Regions from separate parts of the Bacillus sp. LL01 genome, predicted to be linked through region 1. Evidence: predicted binding sites of a transcription regulator. Region 1 holds the regulator's gene; each other region holds the start of a gene.
The links. Region 1 encodes LexA, which represses DNA repair genes until DNA is damaged. Its sites were predicted from a motif close to CGAACATATGTTCG; they were not measured.
Positions count from the first base shown of each region.

Region 2: a site for LexA is predicted at 7,033-7,046, ahead of AB685_RS13930 (DNA repair exonuclease). Genes of this name have one in related genera too.
Region 3: a site for LexA is predicted at 8,812-8,825, ahead of AB685_RS03500 (UV damage repair protein UvrX). Genes of this name have one in related genera too.

Region 1 is NZ_LFEL01000001.1:45,288-55,876, forward strand. It holds gene AB685_RS00210 (nucleoside hydrolase) at 1-653, shown strand, start outside; partial or broken gene AB685_RS00215 (DUF421 domain-containing protein) at 725-1,343, shown strand; gene lexA (transcriptional repressor LexA) at 1,377-1,991, opposite strand; gene AB685_RS00225 (recombinase family protein) at 2,124-2,798, shown strand; gene AB685_RS00230 (DUF896 domain-containing protein) at 2,843-3,073, shown strand; gene tkt (transketolase) at 3,164-5,170, shown strand; gene sirA (sporulation inhibitor of replication protein SirA) at 5,337-5,768, shown strand; gene AB685_RS00245 (YneF family protein) at 5,861-6,079, shown strand; gene AB685_RS00250 (ABC transporter transmembrane domain-containing protein) at 7,022-8,770, shown strand; gene AB685_RS00255 (ABC transporter transmembrane domain-containing protein) at 8,774-10,573, shown strand.
Region 2 is NZ_LFEL01000004.1:289,863-300,451, forward strand. It holds gene AB685_RS13910 (sporulation YhaL family protein) at 119-295, opposite strand; gene yhaM (3'-5' exoribonuclease YhaM) at 364-1,308, opposite strand; gene AB685_RS13920 (MFS transporter) at 1,398-2,600, opposite strand; gene AB685_RS13925 (AAA family ATPase) at 2,700-5,735, opposite strand; gene AB685_RS13930 (DNA repair exonuclease) at 5,741-6,979, opposite strand; gene AB685_RS13935 (ABC transporter permease) at 7,166-8,422, opposite strand; gene AB685_RS13940 (ABC transporter ATP-binding protein) at 8,415-9,317, opposite strand; gene AB685_RS13945 (YhzD family protein) at 9,438-9,623, shown strand; gene AB685_RS13950 (enoyl-CoA hydratase) at 9,706-10,488, opposite strand; partial or broken gene AB685_RS13955 (MaoC family dehydratase N-terminal domain-containing protein) at 10,587-10,589, opposite strand, start outside.
Region 3 is NZ_LFEL01000001.1:685,593-696,181, reverse strand. It holds gene AB685_RS03550 (NUDIX domain-containing protein) at 424-915, shown strand; gene AB685_RS03545 (GNAT family N-acetyltransferase) at 946-1,773, shown strand; gene AB685_RS03540 (hypothetical protein) at 1,873-2,541, shown strand; gene proC (pyrroline-5-carboxylate reductase) at 2,603-3,442, opposite strand; gene AB685_RS31650 (hypothetical protein) at 3,719-3,970, shown strand; gene AB685_RS03525 (MBL fold metallo-hydrolase) at 4,029-5,006, shown strand; gene AB685_RS03520 (SDR family oxidoreductase) at 5,010-5,801, shown strand; gene AB685_RS03515 (DUF3221 domain-containing protein) at 5,862-6,467, shown strand; gene AB685_RS03510 (ankyrin repeat domain-containing protein) at 6,987-7,661, shown strand; gene AB685_RS03505 (hypothetical protein) at 7,637-8,176, opposite strand; gene AB685_RS30110 (YqzH family protein) at 8,325-8,495, opposite strand; gene AB685_RS03500 (UV damage repair protein UvrX) at 8,896-10,152, shown strand; gene AB685_RS03495 (YolD-like family protein) at 10,100-10,534, shown strand; gene AB685_RS03490 (HPr family phosphocarrier protein) at 10,585-10,589, opposite strand, start outside.

The DNA of each region.
Region 1 (10,589 bases):
ATGTTAGTCCGTTTGAAGTGTTGTTCGAGATTATTGAAAAAAATATAGAAGACATTGTGATTGTGGATGTTGGAAGGCAAACCACTCTTGCATTCGCGTATAATCTCCGACCTGAACTTATGGAACAGGTTAATGAGGTTTATCTTATGGGAGGGGCGTTTATGGTTCCCGGAAACGTAACAGATGTTGCAGAAGCTAACTTTTGGGGAGATCCAATAGCTACAAACGTTATATTGAACAAAGCAAAGAAAGTGTATATAACTCCACTTAATGTAACGAACAGAGCGGTAGTGACAAGGGATATTGCCACATTCATATTTAATCGTACGAACAGTCCCTACAAAAATTTAATTCCCGCTGTAACCAATTATTATGCTACATTCTACGACCAGGTGATGCCTGGAATAGATGGTTCACCAGTGCATGATGTATTCACGCTTTATTATCTTTTAAATAAGGATAAAACCTATACAATCAAGAGAGATGTTAGGGTTGCAATTGTTGACGGAAACAGAGGGCAAAGTATAGCAGATTTTAGGATAGTCTATAAAGAGCCAGAATTTGAGCATTATATAGCGATGGATTTTGATTACAACGACTTCATTAAAGACTTTATAAGGGTTAATTTGAGAGACGCAGGTCAAGAATCTTAATTTGTTTACTGAATATATTGCAATAAAATGACAAATATAAGGATATAGCAAGTTGATGGGGTGAAACTGCAATGGATTTAAATTGGATTTGGAAAGCTATTTTAATTACTATCATTGGTACGCTCTTATTAAGAATTGCAGGAAGAAAGTCTATTTCTCAGATGACTTTAGCCCAAGTGGTAATTATGATCGGTATCGGTTCCTTGTTAATTCAACCTTTAGCAGGGCAGAGCATTTGGGTAACATTTGGAGTGGGAATCACACTTGTAGTAACACTTGTATTAATGGAGTTCTTACAACTAAAATCAGACTGAGAAGCTTATTACAGGTAAGGCGAAAATTTTAATAGAAAATGGAAAATTAAATGTAAAAACATTAAAAAAGTTAAGGTTTACGATTGATCAATTAGAGATGAAACTTAGACAAAATAGTATTTCAAGTATAAGTGATGTGAAATGGGCTACGCTTGAACCGAACGGACAGTTAGGTTTTGAATTACTAGAACAAGCAAAGCCTGTTACAAAGAAGGAATGGAATCTCCTCTATCAGGAAATTCAGCTCTTAAAGATAATGATTGATCCTTCAAGTAAACCAAGCCGCATAAACAAGGAGGAAGAGGGGAATTTATTTACGGAAGTGAAAAATGGGAAACATAAATTAAAAGAACCTCCTGGTGAATTACTGGATTAAATTAAAAATAAAAAAGCCGATGGTCGGCTTTTTTTAATGGATATTACGATAAACACCAATAACTTTTCCGAGAATGCTCACATTACGAACAATGATTGGTTCTAATGTGGAGTTTTCCGGCTGTAATCGGATATAATCCTTTTCTTTAAAGAAACGTTTAACGGTAGCTTCATCCTCTTCTGTCATAGCAACGACAATATCGCCGTTGTTTGCGGACTGCTGCTGCCGTACGATAACATAGTCACCATCAAGGATGCCGGCTTCAATCATACTGTCTCCCATAACCTCAAGCATGAAAACCTGTTCGTCCGGGGCAACATAGCGATCAGGAAGAGGAAAGTAGTCCTCTACGTTTTCGATCGCTGTAATCGGCTGACCTGCAGTTACTTTACCAATGATCGGTACATTGACTGCGGAGATCTTAGGTACAAGTTCATCTTCCATAATTTCAATCGCTCTCGGCTTAGTCGGATCTCGTCGGATAAGCCCTTTGCTTTCCAATCGAGCAAGATGACCGTGTACAGTAGAACTGGAAGCAAGTCCGACAGCTTCGCCGATTTCACGGACGGAAGGTGGATATCCTTTTGCTTGGACTTCTTTTTTTATGTAATCCAATATGTCTTGCTGTCTTTTTGATAGTTTCATAATCCGCACCTCTATCATTTATATTGGTACAAGTATAGCATGTTACAGTCAAAAATACAAACATAAGTTCGAATAATTGACAGGAATATATGTTCGTCCGATAATGATAGTTCAATAGAAGCGGGGGGATCAAAAGTGAAGGGAATTATTTATTGCCGTGTAAGCACAAAGAAAGATACACAGGAAACATCTTTATCTCGTCAAAGGGAAGAACTTGTTTCGTTAGCATTAAACCAAGGTATTGAAGTGATAGAGGTAGTAGAGGAACAGGCAAGTGGGTATGACTTGGATCGTGAAGGTGTTTTTCAAATAATCGAGCTGATTTCTACTCAAAAAATCGATGTCGTTCTGATCCAAGACGAAACAAGACTTGGTAGAGGAAATGCAAAAATAGCCTTTTTGCATTGGTTAAGAAAGCATGATATCAAAATTTACTGTATTACTGATAACGGCGAACTGACTTTATCCGATTCTGATTCCATGGTTATGGATATTGTGGCAATTGTAGAGGAATACCAAAGAAAATTACATAATTTGAAAATAAAAAGAGGCATGCAGCGAGCGGTAAAAAGAGGATATGATCCAACAAAGAACCTCTCGAACATCCATATGAGCCCTGGTCGAGAGAAAATCGAAATTCCAATAGAAGAAATTGTAAGGCTTCGAAAGAACAAGCTTACTTTCCATGAAATCGCTGCCACATTGAGAGGGCTTGGTTATGATGTGTCCAAGGCAACCGTAAATCGGCGGTATCGGGAGTATATTGAAGAGACTGACACCGGTTTGCTTGTAAAAAAAGAACCGCTCTAGTAAGATAAAGGCATATCTTCACAAGGATGAAAGAAGGGTTTACTATGCTATCAAAAGAAAAAATCGCAAGAATTAATGTACTCTCCAAGAAGGCGAAAAGTGAAGGGCTTACCAAGGATGAGGCTGCTGAACAACAGATGCTTCGTCAGGAGTATATCAAGACTTTCCGTGCTTCCATGGATAATACTCTACAAGGGGTAACGGTAATGGATCCTGAAGGAAATGATGTTACTCCGGAAAAATTAAAGCAAACAAAAAAGAATTTAAAGCATTAAACGCTTTTTTTCAGAACATTGGAACATACTATCTATGATAAAATAGAATTTTTCCAAGAAAAAATAAGTTAAAGAGAAAGGATGGAAAAGATGACACAACAAATAGATCAACTTTCCATTAACACAATACGTACACTAGCAATCGATGCAATTGAAAAAGCAAATTCCGGACATCCTGGAATGCCTATGGGAGCCGCTCCAATGGGGTATTCATTATGGACAAGATTTATGAACCACAATCCGAAGAACCCGAACTGGTTCAATAGAGACCGTTTCGTACTCTCTGCAGGTCACGGTTCCATGTTGCTTTATAGTCTTTTACATCTAGGTGGATACGATGTATCTATGGATGACTTGAAGGAATTCCGTCAGTGGGGAAGCAAAACTCCTGGACATCCTGAATTCGGACATACACCAGGTGTAGACGCAACAACAGGCCCACTTGGACAAGGTATTGCCATGGGTGTTGGTATGGCGATGGCAGAGCGTCACTTGGCTGCTACATATAACAAAGAAGGTATGGAATTGGTAAATCACTTTACATACAGCATTTGCGGAGATGGAGATTTGATGGAGGGTGTATCTGGAGAGTCAGCTTCCCTAGCATCCCACTTGAAATTGGGCCGTTTCATCGTCCTTTACGATTCCAATGACATTTCACTTGATGGCGATTTGGATCGTTCATTCTCTGAAAGCATTGAATTGCGTTTTAAAGGTTACGGCTGGCAATATATCCGTGTTGAAGATGGAAACAACCTTGAGGAGATTGAATCAGCAGTGCAAGAAGCGAAAAGTGATCTTTCTCGCCCAACTATGATTGAAGTGAAAACCACAATCGGTTACGGCTCACCTAACCGTTCAGGTAAATCAGATGTTCATGGTGCCCCACTTGGATCCGATGAATTGAAACTGACGAAAGAAGCATATAAATGGACATTTGAGAACGACTTCCATGTTCCGGAAGAAGTGTACACGCATTTCCGTGAAACCGTTGCGGAAAAAGGTGCCAAGGCTGAATCCGAATGGAATGAGCTTTTCGATGCATACAAATCGAAATATCCTGAGCTTGGGAAACAATTGGAAGCAGCGATCAAAGGTGAACTTCCAGAAGGATGGGATTCCGAGATTCCTGTATATGAAGAAGGTAAAAGCTTGGCATCCCGTGCATCCTCCGGAGAAGTTCTTAATGCCATTGCGAAACAGGTTCCATACCTCTTTGGTGGATCTGCTGACTTGGCTGGTTCCAATAAAACAAATATTAAAAACGAAGCGGACTTCACTGCAGAAGATTACAGTGGACGCAATATCTGGTTCGGTGTTCGTGAATTTGCAATGGGTGCAGCATTAAATGGAATGGCACTTCATGGTGGACTTAAAGTGTACGGTGGTACATTCTTCGTATTCTCCGATTACTTGCGTCCGGCAATCCGCTTAGCTGCACTTCAACAGCTACCGGTAACATTCGTGTTTACACATGATTCCATTGCTGTAGGAGAAGATGGACCTACGCATGAACCAATTGAACAGCTACCTTCATTACGTGCAATGCCTAACCTATCTGTCATTCGTCCAGCTGATGGAAACGAAACAGCTGCTGCATGGAAAGTTGCGCTGGAATCAGAGAAAACTCCGACTGCTCTAGTGTTAACCCGTCAAAACTTGCCTACTATTAAAGGTACAGATGAGACTGCACTTGATGGCGTTCGTAAGGGAGCATATGTCATTTCCAAAGCTGGAAAAGATACTCCGGATGCACTTATCCTTGCAACTGGATCTGAGGTTGGTCTGGCTGTAGATGCACAACAAGCATTACAGCAAGACGGCATTCACGTATCAGTTGTCAGCATGCCAGCATGGGATCGTTTTGAACAGCAATCCCAAGAGTACAAAAACTCTGTTTTACCTAAAGACGTGAAAAAACGTTTAGGTATTGAAATGGCTACTCCACTTGGTTGGGAGCGCTATACTGGGGATGAAGGAGATATCCTAGCCATCAACGGTTTCGGAGCTTCTGCACCTGGAGAGCGTATTATGAAAGAATACGGTTTTACAACAGAAAACGTAGTGGCACGAGTTAAGGCGCTACTTGATAAATAATTGTTAAATACGAAATGGAGCAATGTCGAATTTACGGCATTGCTCATTTTTTTATGGTTTCGACAACATTCGCTAAAAATAGTCCCTTGCCAACTACACTATCAGACAAAACTTTCCTCAAACATTCTCTATAATACTAGTAAAGAGGATGATAGGAGGGTTTCGTATGCGTCAATATATGATTTATTTGATAGAGGAAGAAGTGGCAAAGCATTATTCAGGTAATGAGTTAAAGCTATTCCAACTTTTTCAGCAATACGAGCAAGAGGAACCACTTCATGCAATAATTAAGCAGCAAGTGGACTATGTCACAATTCCCATCCCAACCTTCCCACTCCAACAATCACTAGAATCTATATTGAAAAATAAACAAGGCTACAAACGTGTTGCCTATCAGCATAGAATAGAGAGGGAAGATTCAACTGCCAAACTATCTATTTTTGAAAAATATCTAAAACTTACTTCTACAGGCTCCTTTGAAGCAGAAGCAATATTCTTTGAAATCATCCGAAAGCAGGCACCATATTTTCTGGCAATTGATGCCGATAGTAAAAGGTATGGCTGGCTCCAGCCGATCAAACAAAGAAAATTTGTTTAATGGATAGAGAAAAATAGCGGAAAATGTTGTATAATAGGTTCTAGTTTAGTACACTACATTGGTAGACCTAGTTTTGAGGAGGAAATTTTTTAATGGAAACATGGATTTGGATTCTTATTGTAGTTCTAGCATTGATTGCTGGGGTTGCACTAGGATTTTTCATCGCTCGTAAGTACATGATGACTTACCTAAAGAAAAATCCACCAATTAATGAGCAAATGCTTCGCGTGATGATGATGCAAATGGGAATGAAACCATCCCAAAAGAAAATTAATCAGATGATGTCTGCGATGAATAAGCAAATGAAATAAATGAGAAAGCACTCCAGTGTATGGGTGCTTTTTCTTTTTGTTTGGGGAGATTTATTATGAGTGTGAATACTAATGAAACTCGTATAGACAGCTAGATTTGGAATCTGTGTGTCCATTGGGGGTGTATGAAGCGCAGAATGAGCAATAGAGTAGAAAAACGCGTGTCATCTGTAGCGTATGAAGCCCGAAACCGAAGGCGGTAAGAGAATCCGGTAGTCATAGGGGACGTATGAAGCCCGAAACTGAAGGCGGTAAGTGAATCTGGTAGTCATAGGGGACGTATGAAGCCCGAAACTGAAGGCGGTAAGTGAATCCGGTAGTCATAGGGGACGTATGAAGCCCGAAACCGAAGGTGGTAAGTGAATCTGGTAGTCATAGACGTCGTATGAAGCCCGAAACTGAAGTCAGAAAGAGAATCCGGTAGTCATAGGGGACGTATGAAGCCCGAAACCGAAGTCAGAAAGAGAATCCGGTAGTCATAGAAGTCGTATGAAGCCCGAAACTGAAGGCGGTAAGAGAATCTGGTAGTCATAGGGGACGTATGAAGCCCGAAACCGAAGTCAGAAAGAGAATCCGGTAGTCATAGAAGTCGTATGAAGCCCGAAACCGAAGTCAGTAAGAGAATCCGGTAGTCATAGACGTCGTATGAAGCCCGAAACAGAAGTCAGAAAGAGAATCCGGTAGTCATAGAAGTCGTATGAAGCCCGAAACAGAAGTCAGTAAGAGAATCCGGTAGTCATAGACGTCGTATGACCTCCGAAATTGAAGTCGTCAAGAAAATCCGGCGTTCATAAAACCAGCTTAACCAACAAAAAGAAGTCCACAATAAACCTTGGCATCATAACAAAAAATAATTCTCCATAAAAAACTATCTTCCTAAAAATTTGAATATTTGCTAAACTGTTATAGTTGATCATAGTTATATAAATCGGGGGAAAGACCATGAGTATTTTTAAGGATCTGTGGTGGTTTTTTAAACAGGAGCGCAAGTCATACATTCCGGGAGTGCTCCTACTTGCAATAGTTGCATTTCTTGAACTTATTCCACCAAGAATAGTGGGAATGACAGTCGATTATATTGTGGACGGCACACTCACAAGAGAGACCATCCTGAAACTGATGCTAGTATTACTGGGTACTGCCATTATCGTCTACATTCTTCGGTATCTCTGGAGAATCATGATTTTTGGCCCGGCAGTTAGACTGGCCAGATTACTGCGCAATAATTTATTTGAACACTTTACTAAGATGTCGGCAAGTTTCTATCAGCGCAGACGAGTCGGGGACTTGATGGCTCATTCCACAAATGACCTTCAAGCGATCCAGCAGACTGCCGGTGCCGGGGTACTCACACTTGTCGATTCCTTAATGACCGGTGGATTCGTATTGATTGCCATGGCAGCCACCATCAGTTGGAAGCTGACGCTGATATGTCTGCTCCCACTACCTTTTATGGCATTGGCGACGAACTACTACGGAACTCTTTTACACAAAACATTTCATAAAGCACAAGCTGCATTTTCATCGTTGAATGATAAGGTGCAAGAGAGCGTGAATGGGATTAAAGTGGTTAAAACATTCGGGCAAGAAAAAGAGGAAATTGAAGAGTTTGAAAAACAGGCAGAAGATGTAGTGAAAAAGAATGTTATCGTAGCAAAAATAGATTCCCTTTTCGATCCTACTATTGGGTTGATCATCGGGATTTCCTTTTTCCTTGCCATCGCTTTTGGTTCCAGATATGTCATGATGGGTGAAATGACAATTGGGGAATTGATTGCATTTACTACCTATTTGGGTCTGTTAATCTGGCCTATGCTTGCATTTGGCTGGCTATTCAACATCGTGGAACGTGGAAGGGCCTCCTATGATCGTGTCTCGACACTTATGAGAGAAGAAGTCGACATTAAGAATGCTACTGACTCCATTGAAGTAGTACCTACAGGAGACATTCAATACAATGTGCAAACCTTTACATATCCTAACGAAAAAGAAGCCCTATTACGAGACATTCAATTCCAGTTGAAACAAGGTCAAACTCTTGGGATTGTGGGAAAGACTGGTAGCGGAAAAACAACGTTGTTGAAAATGCTGATCAGGGAATATGATGGCATCCAAGGTGATATTTTTATCGGTTCCTATCCAATTACAAAGTATTCATTGGAATCGCTGAGAAAAGCTATTGGCTATGTACCTCAGGACCACTTCCTGTTCTCGGCAACCATTGCCGATAATATTGCTTTTGCATTACCGGAAGCGTCGTATGAGGAAATAATTCACGCAGCGAAATTGGCAAACATCCATGATGATATCATCGAGTTCACAGAGGGCTACCAGACGATGGTGGGGGAACGCGGTGTTTCCTTATCAGGTGGACAAAAGCAGCGTCTATCCATAGCCAGAGCGTTGCTTATGAATCCCGAAGTATTAATACTCGATGATTCCCTATCTGCAGTTGATGCCAAAACGGAGGAGAGCATCCTTCATGCCCTTAAAGAAAATCGCCAGGGCAAGACAACGATTATTACCTCCCACCGTTTAAGTGCCATCCAGCATGCACAGGCAATCCTTGTATTGGAAAATGGGAAAATTGTTCAGAAAGGTACACATGGGCAGTTGATGGAAGAAGAGGGATGGTACAGGGAAATGTATCATCGTCAAGCATTAGAGTCCCTAGTGGAGCATGGGGGTTAGAAAATGAACAATAAGACAATAACGGCAAAAGAGCAAAGGAAGGTTCTAAAGCGGCTATTAGGATATGCCAAACCACATACAAAACAATTCATCTTTGCATTCAGTTTACTAGTACTTGCAACCATAGGTGAAATAGTAGGTCCCTTGATTATAAAGGTGTTTATCGATGATTATTTAACACCTCAAGTAATGGAAACAGGCCCGATAGTAACACTAGCTTCTTTATATATCGGGATACTGATTGTAAAAGTGGTCATTACTTATTTTCAGCTATTGAAATTCCAGAAAATCTCGTTAAAGATAATTCAAGAGCTCCGGATCGATATTTTTGCAAAGGTACAGCGACTCGGATTGAAGTTTTTTGATAAAACACCTGGGGGGAGTATTGTTTCTAGGGTAACCAACGATACTGAAGCAATCAAAGATATGTTTGTGAGTGTCATATCGACGTTTGTTCAAAATGGTGTATTTTTGATAGGAATATTCATTGCAATGTTTTTCTTGAATGTACAACTGGCCATCTTCTGTTTGCTGATTATACCAATCATATTTGCAATCATGGCTACGTACCGTCATTTCAGTTCGAGGTTTTATGCGGATATGAGAGAAAGGCTCAGCCAGCTGAATGCCAAGCTGAATGAATCATTGCAAGGAATGTCCATCATTCAGGTATTTCGGCAAGAGAAGCGGCTGCGGAAGGAATTCGCAGAGATCAATGAGGCGCATTATCAGGCTGGTGTGAAAAATATCAAGCTTGACGGGCTTCTGCTACGTCCGGCAATCGATTTTGTTTATGTTTTGTCCTTGATTTTAGTGTTGAGTTATTTTGGTATATCGTCCATAGGGAATGTGATTGAAATTGGAGTTCTCTACGCATTTGTCAACTACCTTGGGAGATTCTTTGAACCGGTGAATCAAATGATGATGAGACTTTCTATGTACCAGCAAGCAATAGTTTCCGCGTCCAGAGTATTCCATCTACTGGATGAAAAAGAGCTTGCACCCACAGCAGTAAAGTCGCTAAGTCAACCAGCCATTACTTCAGGAGAAATTGAATTTAAGAATGTGACTTTTTCTTATGACGGGAAGCGTGATGTATTAAAGGATATTTCTTTTACAGCGAAACCTGGGGAAACGGTAGCGTTAGTCGGTCACACCGGCAGTGGAAAGAGCTCCATCATCAATTTATTAATGAGGTTCTATCAGATAGAAAAAGGAGAAGTCCTTATTGATGGTTTTCCACTGAAGTATTTTGAAGATCAGGAGCTTCGTAAAAAGATGGGGCTCGTTCTTCAAGATCCGTTCCTTTTCTATGGAACAATCAGTCATAACATCCGGTTGCATAATCCTTCGATTTCAGATGCGGAGATTAAAGCAGCGGCAGAATTCGTCCAGGCGGATTCGTTTATTAAAAAGCTTCCAGAACAATATGAACAGCTCGTAGTGGAAAGAGGAGCAACCTTCTCAAGTGGTCAAAGACAACTTGTCGCATTTGCAAGGACCATCGCAACCAAGCCCAAGATTCTTGTATTGGATGAGGCGACTGCAAACATAGATACAGAAACGGAAGAAGCAATCCAGACTGCCCTTGAGAAAATGAGGAAGGGTCGAACAACTATTGCAATTGCTCATCGACTTTCCACCATACAGGATGCAGATCAGATCCTCGTTCTGCATCAAGGAGAAATTGTAGAGAGGGGAACACATCAGGAGTTACTGAATCAAGAGGGGTTATATTATAAGATGTATCTTCTTCAAAACGGAAATCCGGATAAGGTGGAGGATGCGCTCATTCATCCCTGATGGATTGTACACGGCC
Region 2 (10,589 bases), on a different contig from region 1:
TCTTTTCCTAGCTGTCCAATATAATATGCATGCCTAATTTAAAGTAGATAAACGGTAAAAAGTCCTAATGCCGACTTTTTACTACCAATTAGCAATCTTTGAGAAAAGAGCCTTAATTTTATACATTCACAACCTGTCGTTTCTTCTCTCTCTCTTCTTGTATCCTATCCATATAGACTTGTCCCTCTTTTTCAATGATGGCAGTCTCCACTTCTTTCTCTTCCTTGGCCGAACGTAAAGTCATATATGCGCTGAAACATATCCCGATAACCACCAATAGCATCCACCACGGCATAAAAAAGCCCCCTCTCTTTCATATGTGCTACTAATTTATACATATGATAGAGTATGGGAGGCTAGTACTTATTTATGAAAAGTAGGTTTATAGAAGTTTCGGTTATCCATCGCAAAGATTCTTTCTGTGTACTCTCCAGGTTTCACTCGTTCAAGAGCACGGTCGAGCATATTCATCTTGGCATCAATATTGTCGATATAGTGTAGAATCTCCGCTTCCTTAATCAGTGGCAGCTTAGGACTTCCCCACTCCGGTTTACCATGATGGCTTAATACAAGGTGTTGAAGCACCATCACTTCTTCTCCTTCAATTCCTAGTTCGTCTGCTGCTTTACCGATTTCATTCACCATTATAGAGATGTGCCCAATCAGGTTACCCTCTACGGTATAACTCGTGGAAACTGGACCAGACAGTTCCGTCACCTTTCCTAAATCATGTAGAATCACTCCTGCATAGAGAAGGTCCCTGTCCAAGGAAGGGTATAATTCAGCTATCGCTTTGGCCAGATCTAACATGGAGACAACGTGGTAGGCCAATCCGGAGACAAACTCATGATGATTTTTTGTAGCAGCCGGATATTGCAGGAAATCCTGCTGGTGTTTTTTTAATAGATGCCTTGTAATCCTTTGGACATTTGGATTTTTCATTTCAAATATCGCCTGAGTGATTTTATCCATCATTTGCTCCTGGCTTAAAGGGGCTGTTTCAATGAGATCGGAGACGCTGACGTTTTCATGGTCTTCCTTCGGCTTAATTTTACGGATTTTCAACTGATTACGTCCTCGGTAATGATGTATGTCCCCAAGGACCCTCACAATGCTCTGTGGCGTATATAGCCCCTCATCATCGGAAGAAGCGTCCCAAAGTTTCGCTTCTATCTCACCGCTCTTATCTTGGAATATTAAAGTCAAAAAAGGTTTTCCATTGCTGGCGATACCTTTTGTTGCATTTTTAATCAGTAAATGAACATCTACTTGTTCTCCCACTTCAAAGTGGAGAATACCCTTCTTCATCTTTCCTTCCCCCTATCAAAAATTAAATGATGATTATGAGATGTGAGTACGCTTATAATACTACTCATTTATAATCAGGAACAACAATGTTATGAAGCAACCTCTACCCGTTCCTTTCTCTTGGCGAGCCATATTTTTGTGACAAACAATCCGAATAGCATGATGGAAGCTCCAAACAGATAGGGTATGTGGATATTGATTTCAAAGAAAATCCCTGCCAATATGGGACCGGCTACATTTCCCAGGCTAAGAAAAGAATTATTGAGACCCATGACAAGCCCCTGTCTGCTTCCTGCGAGTTTGGAAATGAACGAATTCAAGGAAGGCCTTAAGAGGGAGTTTCCGAGAAAGAATAGGCAGGTGGTCAAAAGGACCGTAGTAAAACCTGTAGCAAGTGTCATCATCACAAAACCAATCGCACTGATCATTAATGCACTTGTAACCACCCTTTCCTCTCCAAACCGCTTCGTCAGCCTACCAACCAGAACGCCCTGTACAATGGTTCCCACTAGGCCGACAATCAATATGATTAGCCCTATTTCACTTGGGTTATAGTTGTAACGTTGCATGGTGTAGTAACCGAAAATGGATTGGAAATTGGCCAAACCGAAACTCATAATGAACACTAGGATAAGCAAGAAACCGACCGGGCTTTTAATCGCTTTATACATGACAATAAATTGATTGTCCCGCTTCTCTCCCGATGTTAGGAGAGCGTCACTTTCGCGTTTTTCTTTGGAGTAGGATTCTGGCAGTATTAACACAGAAACTATACCGGCGATGGTTGCCGCAACACCTGCCACCAGAAAAGGAAGCGAGAGATCGTATTCGGCAAGCCATCCTCCTATTCCAGGCCCAACAACGATACCTAGACCCATGGCAGCCCCCATGATTCCCATGCCCTGTCCTCTTTTTTCAGAAGAGGTGACATCTGAAACATAAGCCATGGCTGTAGGCATCAGTGCCGAACCGAATGTTCCAGCCAGTATTCGCGATAGAAACAGCATCCCCAATCCGTTTGCAAAAGCAAAGATGAATTCCGCTATCGCAAATCCAAAAAGACCGATAGTGATGAGAGGCTTTCGACCGACCTTATCCGAGAGCCTTCCCCACATAGGAGCGAAGAGGAATTGCATAAACGCAAATACTGCTACCAGCAATCCCAACGTCTTTGCATCTGCACCGAATTTATCGATATAAAAAGGAAGAATCGGGATGACTAATCCTATGCCGACCATGACGATAAATAGATTGAAGCTTAATAGAATCAACGGTGCTTTATTAGTTTTCATTACACTCTCACTCATTCTGTTTATCCTTTCAACTTGCTTGTCTATACCTACTTAAGCATAGCACTTGTTTCTTCCATTCGGCAATGGATGGGGCCAATTTCAATCAGGAGATGAAAACGTTCCGACCGCAGTGTTGTTGCTGAATGAAAATACGTAGTTGGCGGCTCCATGTGACAGTCTTTTTTGGATCGAATGATGACAGGTGAAAAAGATAAACTGATTTCCCTGTTGCGCCAACCTGTTCATCAACTCGATAGCCAGGTCTGACCTTTTTCGATCGAAATTGACAAAGCTATCATCCATCATAAATGGGAGTCTCTGTTCTTCACTCCACACCTGTGCTACCGCAAAGCGGATGGCTATATATAATTGTTCTATCGTTGCCTGGCTTAACTCTTTCGGCTCAAAAATTGTACCGTCCTGGTGTTCCACTATGATTTTTCTCTCAAGCTTGTTGTCATGGACTCTGACATAATTTTCATCGGTTAGGAAACGAAAGTGTTCTGAAGCGTGCTCGAGAACTTTGGGCAGCTTAACTGTCCGATAAAAGTCCATGGTTTTTGTAAGAAGGTGCTGAGCTGTAGCATACACCGCCCATTTGCGCGCATGACGCTGTAACGTACTTTTGGACAATTCAAGTCGTTGAACGGCGTCTGAATAGGTTCCGCCCTCCTCCAGATGCCGGATGGTTTCATAAGTAGCAGTTCTTTTTTCAAGCAGATGTTGCTGGTTTTCGTTTAGCACTCCCAGCTTCCGCTCCAACTCCTCCTTATCCTTTTTCCAGCTATCCAAGGGTCTACTTGCTTCCAGTGTGACATGATAGGCATTTTGAAGTTGTTTTAATTGACTCGATACCAACGCAAGGTCCCTTTCAAGCTCCATCTGTTCTGTGCGTTGGTGACTTTTCAAACGGAAGGAATTTTCATCCTTTACACAAGCCTGCTCATATAACAAATGAATCTTTTTACGTGCATCCTCAAGATGAACGGCTAATGTAGTAGACTCCTCACGCATTTCCGAGACAATTTCCTCGATTCTATCAGCCCTTTGCCGTCTGTTTATATGTTCTTCCATAATATTATCAATTTGACTGAGAACATCTTCAGGAGAAGCATACTCGTCCTCCCAGTTGATGTCTTTCACCATTTGAGTAACACGGACTGTAAAATCTTCTACTAAAAGTTCATAATGCTTCTTTTTTTCGATTAATGCCTTTCTGTCAACAATAGTGGATTTCAAAAGGACCACCTTATCGAACGCTTCCTCCATAAAGGTGCATGAGATGTGGGCAAGGCGTGTTGATTTGGCCCAATTTCTCCAATTATCCTCAAATAGGAAATTCTCCTTTTCCCATTCTTCAAACTGATGAATAATTTTATTGTATGCCCGTTCACTTTGAGAAAGAAGTAGCCTTTCCTTTTGCAAAAGATGATTTACTTGTTCTTCTTTCGCAAGGGCCTGCTGGTATTCATCCAATTTTTCATAGGTTCCGCTTGAAAAGAATTCGGCCCTCAACTTCTCCAGCTTGCTCTGCAATTCTTCTTTCTCCTTTTTAAAATCTGCCCAAAGGCCATCTGGTTCATACTTTCTGGTAATCATAAACGAAATAACGCCAAAGATCAGGAAAAACAACAGTGCAAGGAAAAATTGGTTCTGCAAGAACAAAGCTATAGAGCCGGCTAAACCGATTAAGAAAGTTACTGTGCCTGTAATTATCTTGTTCTTCTTTTTCGAGCGTTTGGCAAATTCCTGACCCTCGAGCTGCCTTTCTAATTGGGATAGCAGCTGCTCGGTAACATGGATCTCTTTCTCAAGGCTGTCCTTCCCCAGATCTCCGACGACTTTTTTCATCCGCATCACTTCATCCACCGGGAGCAACTCTTTTTCCAGACTTTGCACCCTTTCCTCTTGCATTTCCAGTTCATCCCTTGTTGCCTGGAACAGTTCATCCAGTCGCTGTTTCTGAATAGAAAGCTCATGATTTTGCTTTAACAGTTCCTTTAAATCGGCTTTGGAAGCCAAGCTTGTATTGACCTCATCAATCGTTTCGTCATGTAATCCCTTCCAATCCAACTCCGTCTTCAAAATCACAATCTGATTATCCAGTTTTTCAAGTTCTGAGGAAAGCAGGACCAATTGATTCTTTGCCTGCTCATATGTTGGGCGTTGGGATAACAATTGCTTCAGCATTTCTTTCTTATCCAAAAGGTGTTGATTCACTTGAAGTTCTAGCAGTTCCTTCTCTCTGTCCCTGATATCTTGGAACACTTTTTCTAATTTAGTCTGATAGAACCCCTCTTCGGTTTGCCATTTTTCCATCCTGGAAAGGCCGTCCACCGGTATCGATTCGACATCCCCCAAACTTTTCATCTGATATTGAATAAGTTCGATTTTATCCACAAGGGGCTGAATGGCAAGCATGGCTTCGATATATTTTAATTCCGTTGTACCATCTTCTTTTTTCTGCTGGATAGCTTTAAGTTGTTCATCCAAATCTGTTATAGCAGATTGAAGCCTTTCATATTCTTCTATTTTTCCCTTCCAAAGCTGTACCGTTTTCGCCTCATCTTTCAAACTAATCAATAACCTATTGATTTCAGGCTTTCTTCCGTTTGGTTTGAAGCGATCCTCCTGCTCTTTATTTAGCTGATTGGAAAGCTTGTGGAGTTGGTCACTTCCGATAAGTCCTGATGAAAACAGATAACCGCCAAGCTGTTCCGCATCAATCAGCTTGAGATTCTGCAGATCCATGATGTTAAAGGAGAAGATCCCCTTATACATCGATCTGTCCAATCCGCCTAGAATATCATCCAATTCACACTGATTTCCTTGTTCGTCCAATACAGAGACGTCACCTGAAGACCTTCCTGCAATTCGCTCGATGGTAATGGAGCGCTGATCATTTGTTTCGATAATTAACTTTCCACCATATTTGTATCCTTTTTTGGGAAGGTAACGTAAGTCCTGTTGATTTTTAGCAGGAAATCCGAAAAGGACTGCATGAATGAACGCCATGATGGTGGACTTTCCCGCCTCATTTTCTCCATAGAAAACCTGAATAGCTGGAGAAAAGTTTTCCACCATGACATTCTCCAATTTTCCGAAGCCATAAATATGTAATGCCTTTATTTTCAACGCGTTCACCTCTTCTCGCTTTCCAGAAACCTAGTCACCAACCATTGCTCTGCTTCTCCCAGGATCTCTCTCTTATCTTCATCATCCAATGGCTCCAGATAGTGCCTTGCTTCTGAGTGCCGGTATAGGGCGGATAGAACCTCTTCCATATCTTCCATCTGCTCCAACATGGAATAAAAATCACGGTAAAAGCTCTTTTCCTGCAAGCTTTCTCTATTGAAAGCACCTGTTGTCCGAACATGCAAGGAGTATATGTATATAAACGGATTTCTATTGTCCTCTCCCTCATTCAAAAGGACTTGCAAGTCTTCCTGTTTACTCTCATCTTGAAGGGATTGGTGCAGTGCCCCACTCCCTTTATAAATAAGCCTTACCAATTTACTTTTGTCTTCAGCCTTTTGGGCAATTAATGCTTTTCTTGTTACCTCCATCAACTGATCCAACGACTCCAGTCCTTTGATGGAAATCTCCACTTCCTCCCAGTCGATGGGGGATGTTTCAACATATTCTAGTTCTGCCCTTCCTCCTTCTGTCAGTTCCACAATATAGCAACCCTTGCCTCCTGTTTCCTTTTTGTGCCTTCCCTGAATATTGCCGGGATATACAATCGGAGGATTTTTATGCAAGATTTCCCGTTTATGTATGTGCCCAAGTGCCCAGTAATCAAATTCCTTTTCCAAAAGCTCACGAATACTGAAAGGAGCGTAAGGGTCATGTTCTTCCCTGCCGGATAGGTTTCCATGGAGCATACCGATATGAAAAGGGACGCTCGTGTTAGACTTCCGATAATGCTTGGTCATATTTTCTGTCGTATGCCTTCTGCTGTAGCTGAAACCATAGATGTTGGCCAGATGCGTCCCATTTTTGATGAAAGGCTCGCATTCAACCGTTTCTTTAAAAACATGGACATTTTCAGGATATCGAAAGAGTCGATGGTTTTCTGTGACATAATCGTGGTTTCCATGGATAATGTAAACCTGAATTCCCGCTTGCCACAGCCTTACAAATTCTTTTCTGAGTGTGGCTTGTGCATACAGGCTTCTTTGCTCCAGGTCAAATAAATCCCCTGACAAAAGAAGCAGATTCACTTCTTTTTTGATTGCCATGTCTATGAGGTTAGCCAATGCCCGGAATGTGCTGTTTTTTATTTGATTGAAAATTTCAGGTGGAAGATGGGTCAACCCTTTGAAGGGACTGTCCAAATGCAGGTCTGCTGCATGAAGAAAACGAATTTTTTTCATCATTTTTTAGTACCTCTTATTATTTGTCTTACCTTTATTTTACCACGGACGAAATACGAATGCACGTTCGGTATGAAGATTTCTCAGTTATCTAGCTGTTGATTGTAGCAAATTGCGAAGACTCTTCTTATGGATATAGAAAAAAGCACATGGGCTCCAACATCCTGATCCCACATGCCTTCAATAAAACTATTTATTTTTCGTTAGCTGCAATGCCTTTTTGATATCTTTCAACGACGAGGACTTTCCATACATCAGGACGCCACCACGATACACCTTTGCACCGAAGATGGCCAACAGTACAATTGTTGCCATCAAAAGGCCAATGGAAAGACTGATCTCCCAAAGAGGAACATTTAACATCCCTACTCGAAGGAACATGATCATTGGCGCAAAAAACGGAATGAATGAAGTTACCTGGATAAAGGAATTGTCAGGATTACCGAGACCGAACATGGATATCATGAATCCAGCCACTATCAATAACGTCATCGGCATGATCATCTGTTGGATTTCTTCAATTCTGCTTACAAGCGAGCCAAGGAAAGCAGCAAATGTTGCATAAAGGAAATATCCCAACAGGAAGAATACAACCGCATAGACAAAGGTTGCTATTGGCAGATCACCGACTCCAAAAAATTCAAACACACCACCAGCTTCGGTCATGCCATCCAGATTACGGCTCAGTGAAGAATATCCGATGATAATCCAGAACGCAAGCTGCGTTAAACTCAGCAAGGCGATTCCCAAGATCTTTCCGAACATATGCATGATCGGGGATGCCGAGGAAATAAGTATTTCCATGACACGGGAGGATTTCTCCACGGCTACTTCTGTTGCAATCATGCTTGCGTAAAGAATGACGGAAAAGTAGATGACAAAGAGCAAGACATAAACCAATCCACGGGCCTGGTTAAGCTCTTCAGCTGACTTTGCTGACTCCTCCAATGCCACTACATCAAAAGTGATTGGTGTATATAACTGCGCAATCTCCTCCTGTGATAACCCAAGCTGGCTTGTTGCCAGTTCATTTTTCACCTGTTGAAGCATAGCCTCCACTTGCATCATCGTCTCAGAATCTGTAATGGAAGCGGCTTTATACACTCCTGATGGCAAGCCGGCCTGGTCGGTGGAAAGTACGAGAAGCCCATCATACTCTCCTTTCGTCACTTTATTCTCAGCATCTGTTTCGTTGCTTACCATTTCTAGATTCAGATTACTGTTTGGATTCATCGCAAGTTGCTGTTCCAATAATGGTGCGATTGCGTTCTCCTCATCCAAAACCGCTACCACTTTGTCTTCCTGTTTATCAAAGATATCAATGATGGATTGAATGTTTGTAACACCGATAATAAGCACTGTTGTAATCAATGTGGAAATAATGAACGATTTGGACTTCAACTTGCTCATGTATGTGTGCATTAAGATAATCAAGAATTTATTCATGATAAGAAGCACCCACCTTTTCTATGAAAATATCATTCAAGGATGGCTCTTCCAAGATGAATTTCCGGATATAGCCTTTACCTGTTATCTGTTGCAGCAGGGTCTGTGAAACATCTTCATCATCAACCTGTAGAATCATTCCTTCTGCAGTCTTTTTCGTTTTCGTTACACCTGCTATATTTGATAAATATCCTAAGTCAAAATCTGCATGAATGATGACATTCTTCTTCCCGAATGAGCGTTTGATATCCCTAAGGGACCCATGGACGACAGGCTGACCATGATGCATGATACATAAATGTTCACAAAGCTCTTCCACATGCTCCATTCGGTGACTTGAAAAGACGATAGATGTTCCTTGGTTTTTAAGGTCCACTACCGCTTCTTTTAGCAACTCCACATTCAACGGATCAAGACCACTGAAAGGTTCATCCAAAATAAGCAGTTTCGGATTATGGATGGTCGACGCGATAAACTGTATTTTTTGCTGATTCCCTTTTGAGAGTTCTTCCACTTTTTTATTCAGATATTCCGGTACCTTGAACCGTTCCAACCAGTAATCGAGCTGTTTCAGGATCTCCGCCTTCTCCATCCCGCGCAGCCTGCCCAAATAGATCATTTGGTCCTTTACTGTCAGCTTGGGATAAAGCCCTCTTTCTTCTGGTAAATATCCGACCAGGTGGCTCTCTCTATATGTTATCGGCTTCCCTGCCCAGGAAATCTTCCCTTGCGTTGGCTCCAACAATCCAAGTACCATACGGAATGTGGTAGTCTTACCGGCACCGTTCGCACCTAGAAAACCAAACATTTCACTTTCAGGTATCTCCAAGGTCAAGTTATTAACGGCTACATGCTTCCCAAATTTCTTGGTCACACCTTCTATCTTTAATGCCATATAGTAATCCCTCCTATGCTATCTGTTACCTATACGATTATAAGTGTAAAATAGTTTCATAATGTAGTAAAATAGATTTAATGAATTGCGATTCAGTTACTAGACACGGAGGGGAAACAAATGGGAAAATATATGTTAACGGCCTTTAGTAAAAACGGGGAAACACTTCTTGATGAGAGCTTTGAGGCTGCAACAGAAGAAGCGGCAAAGGAAATAGGCGAAAAAAAACTAGAAGAGCTTAAACTTCTGGACACAACTCACCGCTGTACAAACGCAAGTGGAAAGCTGGTTCTTTTTCATCGGTAGACAGGTGCAACAAAAGTGCTAAACATTCCAATAAAGTAAAAAACGCTTGGAGACCTTTGCATTATGTCTCCAAGCGTTTTTGTTAATTGTTTCTGTTTTTTCCAGTAAATTGAGGCTTTCTCTTTTCAACAAAAGCCCTAATACCTTCTTTATGGTCTTGGGATTGTCTCATTCTACGCTGAGCATTTTTTTCAAGCTCAAGAATCTGCTGTAGCTTTGGCAGGGATTGCTTTTTGTAAATCGCCTTCGTTTCTAGCATCGCCTGCAGGGGAGCATGGAGAAGTAGAGCAACTCTTTGCGAGATTTCCTCTTCGACTTGATCTCCTGCCAGGCTATCCACCAAACCTAAACGGAGAGCGTCTTCAGCAGAGATCGTTCTACCTTCCCAGATCATCTGTTTGGCCTTTGCTTCACCAAGACGCTTTTCCATGAAAAAGTGACCGCCGCCATCCGGGATCAACCCGATTTTGATGAAATTCATGGCAAGCTTCGTGGAGGTATGTGCTACTACAAAGTCGCTGGCAAGAGCAAAGCTCAAACCCAGTCCTGCCGCGGCACCATGAAGGGCACTAATCGTAATTTTCGGCATCGTGTAAAGCTTGGTGATAATGGAACCGATTGTATCCATTACTTGGTCAAAGTCCCCACCTACATTTTCCTGAAGCATCATTTTGATATCCCCACCGGCACTGAACACATTTCCGCTTCCCTTTAACACCAGCACCTTCGCATCATTCATTGAAATCTCATCCAGGACACGTTCCAGTTCCACAAGCATCTCCACATTCATCGCATTCAACGACTCCGGCCGATTCAACTCCAACACCACAACCGAACCTTGATTCAACACATTAACCGTACTCATACAAACACACCCTTTCTAGGAATCCATTGAATTATTTTTAAATATTCAGAAATATTAAAGTTCTGTGCGGGGGTCAGACCCCCGCAGGAGTTTCTCTCTCA
Region 3 (10,589 bases), 640 kb from region 1:
AATACCTTTATTTTTTTTGTGAAAATATGGTTCGGACACAAATCTTCTTACTTCGGACAAATAACGCTGGAAAAACGAATGGTTCGGACAAAGTACCGGGGGGTTCGGTCAACTTATAGTAGACGTTCGGACATTGAGTTTTAAGGTTCGGACATGAATCGCAAAACTTCGGACAACTTACCGAAATCTTTGGACAAGTAAGCAAAATCTTTGGACAAGAACCCGTAATGTTCGGACATTTGAGTTGAAGAAGCAGCACCAACAATCAGCAATTAGACTATTCAATATTAGACTATTCAATATTCCGAATAAACCCTTAGTAAAGGATAAAGTGAGCTTTCTTGTTTGGTGAAAAAAAAACCAATCCTAATTGGTTAATTATGTTGTATTTTATATATAGTTTACGATTGGAGTTTGATATGTATGACATTTATTAAAGTGAACTGGGGAGGTTCTATCGTTCAATTAACCTGGGAAAAGCAGTCTGAACTTCCGCCAAGAGACCTAATTACCAGTACTCACGGCTATTGCTTTTATCAGGATAAGCTGATGCTGGTCAACCTTAGAGATAGAGGGTGGGATTTTCCAGGTGGGCATATCGAACTCAATGAAACCCCAGAAACATGTTTTCAAAGGGAAGCAATGGAGGAGGGGTATGTGGAAGGGGATTGCCGCTTGCTCGGTTCCATAGTGGTCGATCATCATGATAATCTGGTATGGAACGAGGATAGCCCTTATCCAAAAGTAGGATATCAGGTGTTTTATAGAATGGACATTACCAAGTTTCATAGTTTTAGGGCAGAACATGAATCCTCCGAAAGGATTTTAATTGAACCTATAGATTTATCAAAGTACTACAGTGGCTTCAATAACGTTTATCAAACCATTTTACATGATAGCTTAAAATGCGAATGATAAATTCGTTTTTCAAAGAAGGGGTAGCCAATGATTATTGAATTAAAGAAAAAAGAATTTCATAAGTGTAGAAATCTTATACATGAAAAGGGACTTATAGAAGCAAAGGCGATCATCGAGGGAATTAACCCGGGTCGAGTTTTTGTGGATGATCAGAATTCGCCTACCACAGGGTTTGTATGGTTAGGAAATAATGACGGTTTCATTTTTTTTGGAAATGAGAACAATCTTACATTCAACGAGGAGTTGAATGCGTTTATTGAAGAGGTAATAAAGCCCGAAGCAGCAAAGGTGGGTTTAAAGTGGTTTGAAGCGCTTGGAGATCATGCGGATTGGCATAACAGCTTAGAAAGTACTTTTCGGCATCGTCCACTAGGCAGCTGGAATCAACGAGTCTATAAATATAAGGGAACCTCACCCATAATATCGAAAGATGCTTTCTTGGAGAATAGATATGAAGTACATAAAATTGAAACCTATTTCTGTGCTGATAATCAAGTGACCAATATTGATTCTATGGTTGATAAAATTTTGGACTCCTGGTCTTCCATGGAGGATTTTTTTGAAAATGGAATTGGCTTTTGCGTCACCTACGAGAATAGAATCGTAAGTACCTGTTTCTCTGTATTTACAGACGGGACTGTGCATGCCATTGCCATTGAAACGGCGGAAGCGCATCGAGGGAAAAAGCTGGCCCAGCATTTAACCTACCACCATGTGAAAGAATGTGTAGAAAACAATAAAGAACCTTATTGGGATTGTGTGGAACAGAATAAGGCGTCAATTGCAGTCGCAGAGGCTTGTGGATTTGAAATTGTTTATAGATATGCCGGGTATGAGTTTCCTATTAATCCCTAGGCTTGTTAAAGTTAACAGTTGATAATTGAACTAGTTTCTAGCTGTTGATTGGAGCAAAAGGTGTTGATACCCTGATTATTTTATGTGGAGGGCTGCCCGGTGACATTTCTTTTTCCTGGATGGGTTCAAATAGTATTTCATGTATCTGTTTATCTGACTGTTATTTCGTTATTCGGCTTCTTTTCAAATTTCATCAGTAAAAGGGTGGAGAAGAAAGTATATGAGCGATTATTTATCATACTACTGGCAATAGCGACCTTTGCTACTCTCCTTTTTATACATAAGTCTTATAAAACCTTTAGTGTATATAGCAGCGACCTCGTAGTGCAAAGTGACGGAGAGGTGATAGAGGTGGAGGAGGATGAGTGGCTATGGACAACGGATGATGATTTATTTGTTTTCATCAACTACGATATGTTCGAAATGCAGGAGTATCGTGTTGGAACGCAAGACAACAAAACGGTAAAGTTTAATTTGCGCATCTCCTCTCAAGAATTTGATGTGAAAACGGTGCAAAACATGTCTGTGAAATTTGCTGAAGCAATAGCGGAGGATCGTTCAGATGATCTCCCTTTGTTCCTGTCCTACTCTAGTTACCATGAAGAAGTGATGAAGGAAAAGTGGCAGGAGAGCCTAAAAGCCGAGGTTGGCAAGTATTCAAAAAATGAATTAACAGATGAAAAGTTGCGAGTGATTGTAAATAAAGTTTTTATGAGCGTGTTTGATGAATATGAACAGAAAGTGTTCGTGGTGGAAGTGATAGAGTAAAGTGTTGCAGCACTTAGAAGGAATCCTTCTTTCAAGTGCTGCTTTTTGTGTGGTGTAACTTTCAATTCGATGTTTTCTCTTTGAGTTTTTCCGCTATTTCCTCTCCCATTTCACGGGACCGTTTCGTTGCACCATCTATGCAGGTCTCAAATGCTTCGGAGACTTTTCGGTCATCCAAGACAGAAATCCCGCGCTGTGTCGTACCGCCTGGACTTGTGACTTCTTTTCTTAAGACTTCTGCGTCTTTATCTGTCTCTTGCAACATATGAGCTGCTCCAATCAACGTCTGGCTGACCAACTTTTTCGCGACATCCACATCCAAACCTTGAGCCAATGCAGCCTTTTCCATCGCCTCTGCGATGTAATAGATATAGGCCGGACCACTTCCGGAAACGCCTGTTACGGCATGAAGCTGTTCCTCTTCCACTATGGTACATAATCCGATTGCCGAGAACAGTGATTGCACAAGGGCGAGATCCCCATCTGTTGCATAGGAGCTTTTGGCAATGGCGGTTGCCGATAGACCGATGGCCGCTGAGGTATTCGGCATGGAGCGGATGACACGCAGTTCTTGTTCAAAAAGGTCTTGGATGACTTCACTCGAAATACCGGCCAGCACGGAAACAATGAGCTGCTCTTTTTTTACATAGGATTTAATTGCCTGAATCCCGTCTTTAGCGTCCTTTGGCTTCATAGCCAAGAAAATCACATCTGCATCTTTCACTGCTGCCTCTTTATTCTCCATAGTGTTTACTCCATATTTACTTTCAAGGATTTCCAGACGGTGTTGATCCTGTTTGTTCGTCACCGTAATGTCCTCATTTGTACAGATATTCTGTTTCAGCAGTCCGGCCAAAATTGCCTCTGCCATGGAACCGGCACCAATAAATGCTATCTTCATCGTTAACACGCTCCTTTAAGAATAGAAAAAAGACCTATCTGTCCTGTATGTAAGGACGGATAGGTCTTATCCGCGGTACCACCTTAATTGGTTGGTTGAACCCAGCTTAGTTTCCCGTATCGTGGGAGGACGATCAGGTTTTCCTGATTGTTCCTGGGTAGGTTCGAAAGTGCAGGGGATGAGGAGGTCTTTCAGCCGGTGAACCTCCATCTCTTTTCATCTTGCAGCTTCCTACTGGTCCCATTCGTCACGTTATCATTTGTAATTTTATACATTATGCAATGGAAGGAAGGGAAAGTCAAGGGGATATTTGTCACCATTATTATTTTATTTTCGGAAGGCAGCGAAATGCAAATTGAGGCAGGAGTAGGTGAAATAAGTTACGATCTTGACTTGACGTTATTTCAAAAAAATGAACTGGGAAATTATATTAGTTATTCAGGAATACCCCTTTCTTTTTTTCCTTATTTAGTGCATTCTATAATTGAATGGTTATTCACCTATCCTTTCGAGTCAATTATTTTGTAATAACTTTATTAATCATTTCTTACATATAAACATACAAAAACAAGTAAAAAAGGGGATAATGATGAACAGGGTTTCTTGTAAGCAAGAGATAAAGCAAATTACAATCCCGACCCCGTTTGCGGTTGGAGACGTACATACTTATATTATCATTACAGATAAAGTCACACTGGTGGATGCCGGAGTCAAGACGTTGGAGGCTTGGGAAGTGTTTCAGCGGGAACTGAACAAGCACGGGCTAAAAGTGTTGGACATTGACCAGGTAGTAGTAACACATCATCATCCAGATCATGTAGGATTGCTGGATTACCTCCCATCGAATATACCGGTGTATGGACATAAGCGTGCACATCCTTGGATGACGCAAGATCAACGCTATTTTTCGATGCATGAAAGCTATTATAAGGAACTTTTTGAACAGATAGGTGTGGATAAGCGTTTTTATCCATTGTTGAATGCTATTGATAAGCCTTTACGTTTTTCCTGTCATCGTGGCCTTACTTCCTTTATTGGGGAAGGGGATCGGCTGCAAGGCTTGGCGAACTGGCGCCTTATTGAAACGCCAGGACATGCAAGTAGCCACCTTGTTCTTTTTGATGAAAAGAGCGGAACATTGATAGGGGGAGATCTGATTCTGGCAGATATCTCACCTAACCCGTTGGTGGAGCCACCTTATGTTGGTGAATCCGATCGGAAGAAATCGATGCTCGATTACATACATTCTATTGAAAAAATGAAACGCTTGCCAATTACACGTGTTCTGCCTGGCCATGGAGATATCGTTGAAAATGTACCGGAATTATTGGAAACCCGTTTGAAGCAGCAGGATAAACGTGCAAACAAAGTGGATGGTTTTCTTAAAGAGAAGCCTGCAACAGCCTATGAAATTTGTCAGTTCCTTTTCAAATCTGTCTATGAAAAACAACTGTTACTAACGCTTTCTGAAACACTTGGTCAAATTGATTATCTTCTTGATAAAGGCTTAATTATAGAAGATGCTTCTTCCAAGCCATTTACGTATAAAGCGGGAGGGGAGTAAGCTGTGGCTAGTCTTAAAGGTAAATACATCGTAATCACTGGTGCATCAGGTGGGATTGGAAAAGCCCTCGCGCTTGAAGTGGCCAAACGTGGAGCGACTCCTATACTGATGGCACGATCCCTGGATAAATTGGAGCAGGTGGCAGCGCAGATACAGATCAACCATCAGGTAGATGCACTTTATTACAAGCTGGATGTCCGAAATCATGCAGATATTGAGCAAACGTTCAGCCAGCTAATGACCGAGATTCCAGCGGTGGATGTCCTGGTGAATAATGCAGGGTACGGTAAGTTTGACGATATTGCTGATTTGTCGCTTGATGATATGAGCGGAATGTTTGAAGTGAATGTGTATGGCTTGATTGCCTGCACGAAAATGGTACTGCCGTCCATGCTAGAGCAAAATCAAGGGCATATCATCAACATTGCATCTCAGGCTGGCAAGATTGCTACACCGAAATCGAGTGTATATTCTGCAACGAAGCATGCGGTTCTAGGCTTTACCAACAGCATGAGAATGGAGCTTCATGATACTAATATCTTTGTAACATCGGTTAATCCAGGTCCAATCAGGACGGAGTTTTTTGATATAGCAGACTCATCCGGCAGCTATAAGCAGAAGGTGGACAAGTGGATGCTAGAGCCTGAAGTTGTTGCAGAGCGCATTGCCGATGCGATGTTCACACGTACTCGCGAAATCAATCTTCCTGGCTGGATGAATATGGCCAGCAAGCTTTATCAAATGTTTCCCGGGCTTGTGGAGAAATTCGGTGGTAAGGCGTTTCGACAAAAATAATAGACATCCTGTAACTTTTCATTTTATGTTCCGTCCAATAGGGCAAGAGGTGATAAGAGGATGAAAACACTAAAATTCATGTCATTGCTGGCTTGTTTCCTTCTTTTGTTTGGTTGCGGAACAGCTGGTGGCAACAACAACAGTAGCTCGGGTTCCAATCCGGGTTCAGGTGAAGAAATTCCGGATGAGGAACCGGTGGATGACGAGGAGCAGGCCGTCGAGGATCTGACAGGTTATATTGTTTCGATTTCTGATGAAGGGCAAACACGTATTTTAGTGACTGGTCAGCACCCAAGCAGTGGTGGATCTGGCACATCTGCTACCATGTACACCCTTGAGGAGAGCACGAAGGTGGAGAACTCTGAGGGTGAGGCGTTGGAAGCAGCTGATCTGAAGGCGGGAATGAAAGTGACAGTCTGGAATTCTGGCATCGTAGCCGAATCCTTTCCAGCCCAGTCTGGCGCCATAAAAGTGGTGATCGATGCGGACCAGGATGAGCATGAACAACAGGCAGTTGCCAAGGCATTGGAAGAAGTGGAAGCAGGTAACCCGTGGCATGTCGAGGATGTGTCAGAAGAGGGTGACCATCAATATAAGGTGACGCTGAAGAATCTGCTGGATGACAGTGAACCGGTGGAGATTGAGGTGGAACTGGAAGAGGGGTAAGTTGCACTTGCTACCTCTACCTTTAATCTTTTTAAATAAACCATGAAACGTCTTGTGATTGACACAGGGCGTTTTTTGTTTGAGGACTGCTTTTGAAAGCTGATGCGGTGGAATCATATCAGTGTGGAAGGGTTGTAGGATTGTCGATATTTGGCGCTCTTTGCCGTTTGGCATGTATTGCAGTGAGTTTAGACAGTAAATGGATCACTTTGGCTCGTATTTTAAAAGTTTGGACAGTATTCTACGCAGCCCCGCCAGTAAATGTGTAGTTTTGGACAGTAAATGTGGCTGAACGAAGGTTGATGGGGGAGGTCAAGAGACTTTCATAGTATGGGGGCATCTAAATAGATTTGGAGAGAAGAACGCTATGAAAGTCTAGCTTATTATGGAATAATTAATAGAATAACCCACCTTTTTAAGAAAGGAGTCATACATATGAACTTTATTTTTGAAGATGAAGACTTAGCCGTCGCCGCCGTCCAAGCAATTCAAACCGGTGATGTTCCATCGCTGAAGCGTTTGCTAGCTGACAATCCCGGTCTTGTCACGTCAAGAATCATTGCAAGGGGTTACCATGATGAAAAGTCTGGTAGCTACGGAGTCTCGCGTACACTGCTTCATGTGGCAACCGACTGGCCTGGTCACTTCCCTAATGGAGCGACAACGGTGGGCACTTTGGTTGAGGCGGGAGCAGAGGTGAACGCTAGGTTCACTGGTCATCACACAGAGACACCCTTACATTGGGCTGCTAGCAGTGATGATATGGAAACGCTCAATACGCTTCTTGATGCTGGTGCGAATATAGATGCCACGGGAGCAGTAATCGCAGGAGGGACCCCGTTGGACGATGCGGTGGCATTCGGCCAGTGGAATGCAGCTCATCGGCTAGTGGAGCGCGGTGCTCAGACCAATCTGTGGAATACAGCGGGACTGGGGATGATGGCCGAGGTGAAAGAATACTTTGAAGGCAGGCAACGTCCTACCCCATTCGAAATCACTCAAGCTTTCTGGCTGGCATGTCACGGTGGCCAGCTTAGTGCAGCAGAATACCTTCTAGATCACGGGGCTGATCTCAATTGGATCGGCTATGATGGGCGTACTCCGCTCGACGCAGCAATTCGCAGCAAGGCTGACAACAAACTGATCGAGTGGCTGCGTAGCAATGGTGCTCATTCTGCCGAGGAAATGGAGTAAGGTCTTTCTTTTCCGGTTTCTTTTGCAGACATTTTCGTTAACGACTTTTGGGAGCTTTTTCCGAAACTCTTCTCCCAAATCATCTGAAATCCGTACATCAACAAAGACTTTATCAAAAATAACCCATACAACTGATGACGGTTCATTTTTTTCATTTCGAATACGCCTATGTTCTTAAATAATACGTATATAGGATACACAAATATGGCGTCCACGAATGCATTCAATAGGAAGTACAAGTAAAACCGTCCATATGTAAGACGTAATATCCAAAGTGAGCCAGCAAAGAACGGCCCGACAATAAAGGCAAATTCATTTATAAAGTATGGCGGGATTTTTTTGTAGATGGCCCACCATTTATATTTTTCCGCAATGATACTTTCCAACGCAATTAATATGGACATGAACAATGTGCCAGGTAAATATCTTTTAAAGTGCTTCCATCCCAGAAAAGGGAGCGTCATAAAAGAGATGAATACCATAATCCATAATACCAACACAGGCCGTTTCTTCATGATGCTCCTCCTTTTGCTGTTGAATTTCTTTATTTATCTTGTGTAATTGTGTAGGATTTATGAATTAATATACAACATGCCCTGAAAAGTAGAGAGCTGCATTTAACTAAGGAAAGCACTATCCTCATTGGAACAGTGCTTTCCTTTTTTACTTACTCAAATATTCATACACCACGTCATTGACCACTTCAAACACATCCGATTCAGGACCTTCGGCAACAATACTGTTGACTTCTTCTACCATTTTTTCATATTCCTCTTCACTAAGTGGAATGGACTGAAAATCATGCTGATATTGAACAAAACAATTTCGTATCATCTTTTTTAATGGCTGTTTTCGTAAACTTTGTTGCTATTTCGTATTTTTACAACGACCGTTATATTGTTGCTGTCGTGCTCTTTTCCTGATTATTCGGAGAGATTGCATGATATTTTGAAAGTAGATACACGGTAAAAAGTCCAATTGCCGACTTTTTACAAGCGAATAGCAACAATCTTTGAGAAAAGAGCCTTTTTAATAAATTTCTTTCCACGTCTGTCACCTCATCCATCCCTTATTATAAAGGTTTTAAAGTGGTAACTAGAAAGTGGAATTGTAATTTGTCGAAATATGTAGTGGAATTTACCATTGAAACCGAACGTATATTCGCTTATTATTGGGTATATACTACTAATACGAACATACTTTCTGTTTTAGTGAGGTGTGAAGGTTCGTGGACATGGATTACAGCAAGATGCCAAACAACAAGATTTTATGTGTAGATATGAAAAGTTTTTATGCCAGCTGTTCTGCAGTGATGATGGGGCTCGATCCGCTCACCTGCTACTTGGCGGTAGTCGGGGATATGGAGCGTCAGGGAAGCGTCGTGCTTGCGGCCTCTCCCATGCTGAAAAAAGAATTCGGAATCAAGACGGGCTCACGCCGATTTGAGATTCCAAATGACGAACGCATCCATATTGTAAACCCCAAGATGGCAACCTATCTGCGCATCTCCACAGAAATCACCCGGCTTTTCAACCGATATGTCCCAAAGGACGCCATCCATACTTACAGTGTCGACGAAAGCTTTTTGCAGGTCGACGGAGTGGAGGCCCTTTGGGGAGACGCCACCACGATTGCCGAAAAAATCAAAGAGGACATGGAGCGCGAATTCCAGTTGCCATGCGCCATCGGAATCGGTCCGAACATGCTCATGTCAAAGCTTTGCCTGGATATTGAAGCAAAGAAAAAAGGCATTGCCGAGTGGACCTATGAAGATGTGAAAAAAAAGCTCTGGACGCTCTCTCCACTCAGCGAAATGTGGGGAATCGGATCCAGAGTTCAAAAAACATTAAATCGAATGGGAATTTTCAATGTTGGACAGCTCGCAAATTACCCTCTCGAGCTGCTAGAGAAAAAATTTGGTGTGATGGGCAACCAACTGTACTATCACGCCTGGGGGATTGATCTATCAGAGCTTGGCGCCCCGATTATCCAGGGCCAGATCAGCTTCGGGAAAAGCCAGATTCTAATGCGCGACTACACAGACCCGAAAGAGGTCAAACAGGTCATTCTGGAGATCTGTGAGGAAGTCGCAAGAAGAACACGCCATCACCGTAAAGCGGGACGCACCATCAGTCTGGGAATCGGCTACAGCCGCGATGAGCTCGGCGGAGGCTTCTACCGCTCCCGGACGATGGAACGTGCCACCAATGTCACGATGGACCTATATCGTACCTGCCTTGAGTTGTTCGAGGAAAATTATGAACCGAAAACGGTACGGAAAATTGCAGTGTCCATCTCCAATATTGTGGAGGACAGCGAAATGCAATTGAGCCTGTTTGAACTGGAACAGCCTAAAAAGCGCGAACTCGGCTATGTAATGGACACCATTCGCGGAAAATACGGAACCAATGCGCTATTGCGTGCTGTGTCCTATACCAATGCCGGAACGGCCGTGCACAGAAGCAGGCTGGTTGGCGGGCATAAGGCTTAGTGAACTTCAGACATCTTCAAGCGAATTTGTATTAAAGTTAAAGAAAGGATTGTTGAAGATGATACGAGATCGCGGAACCATTAAATGGACGTCCATGATGCTGCCGGAGCATGTCAAAATGCTGCGTGATTGGACCAAAGAGGATTTATACCAAACCAAACCAGAACTCGACGAACAGCGGCTCGAAGAAATGAATGAGCTGTTTTGCGAAGCGATGGAAACGGGTAAGGAAGTAACCATCACCTATTATGAAAAAAGAAGATACCATCTGTTTGTAGGAGCTGTGCACCATCTTGATGGCTATCAAAGGCGCTTGCATGTGGTGGATAAATTTGGCGAAGCAGGTTGTTTATGTGTAGATGATATTTTGGATATTTCCTGATATAAAAACAAAAACATCCTTCCCCACGAATGAGGAAGGATGCTCCATTATTATT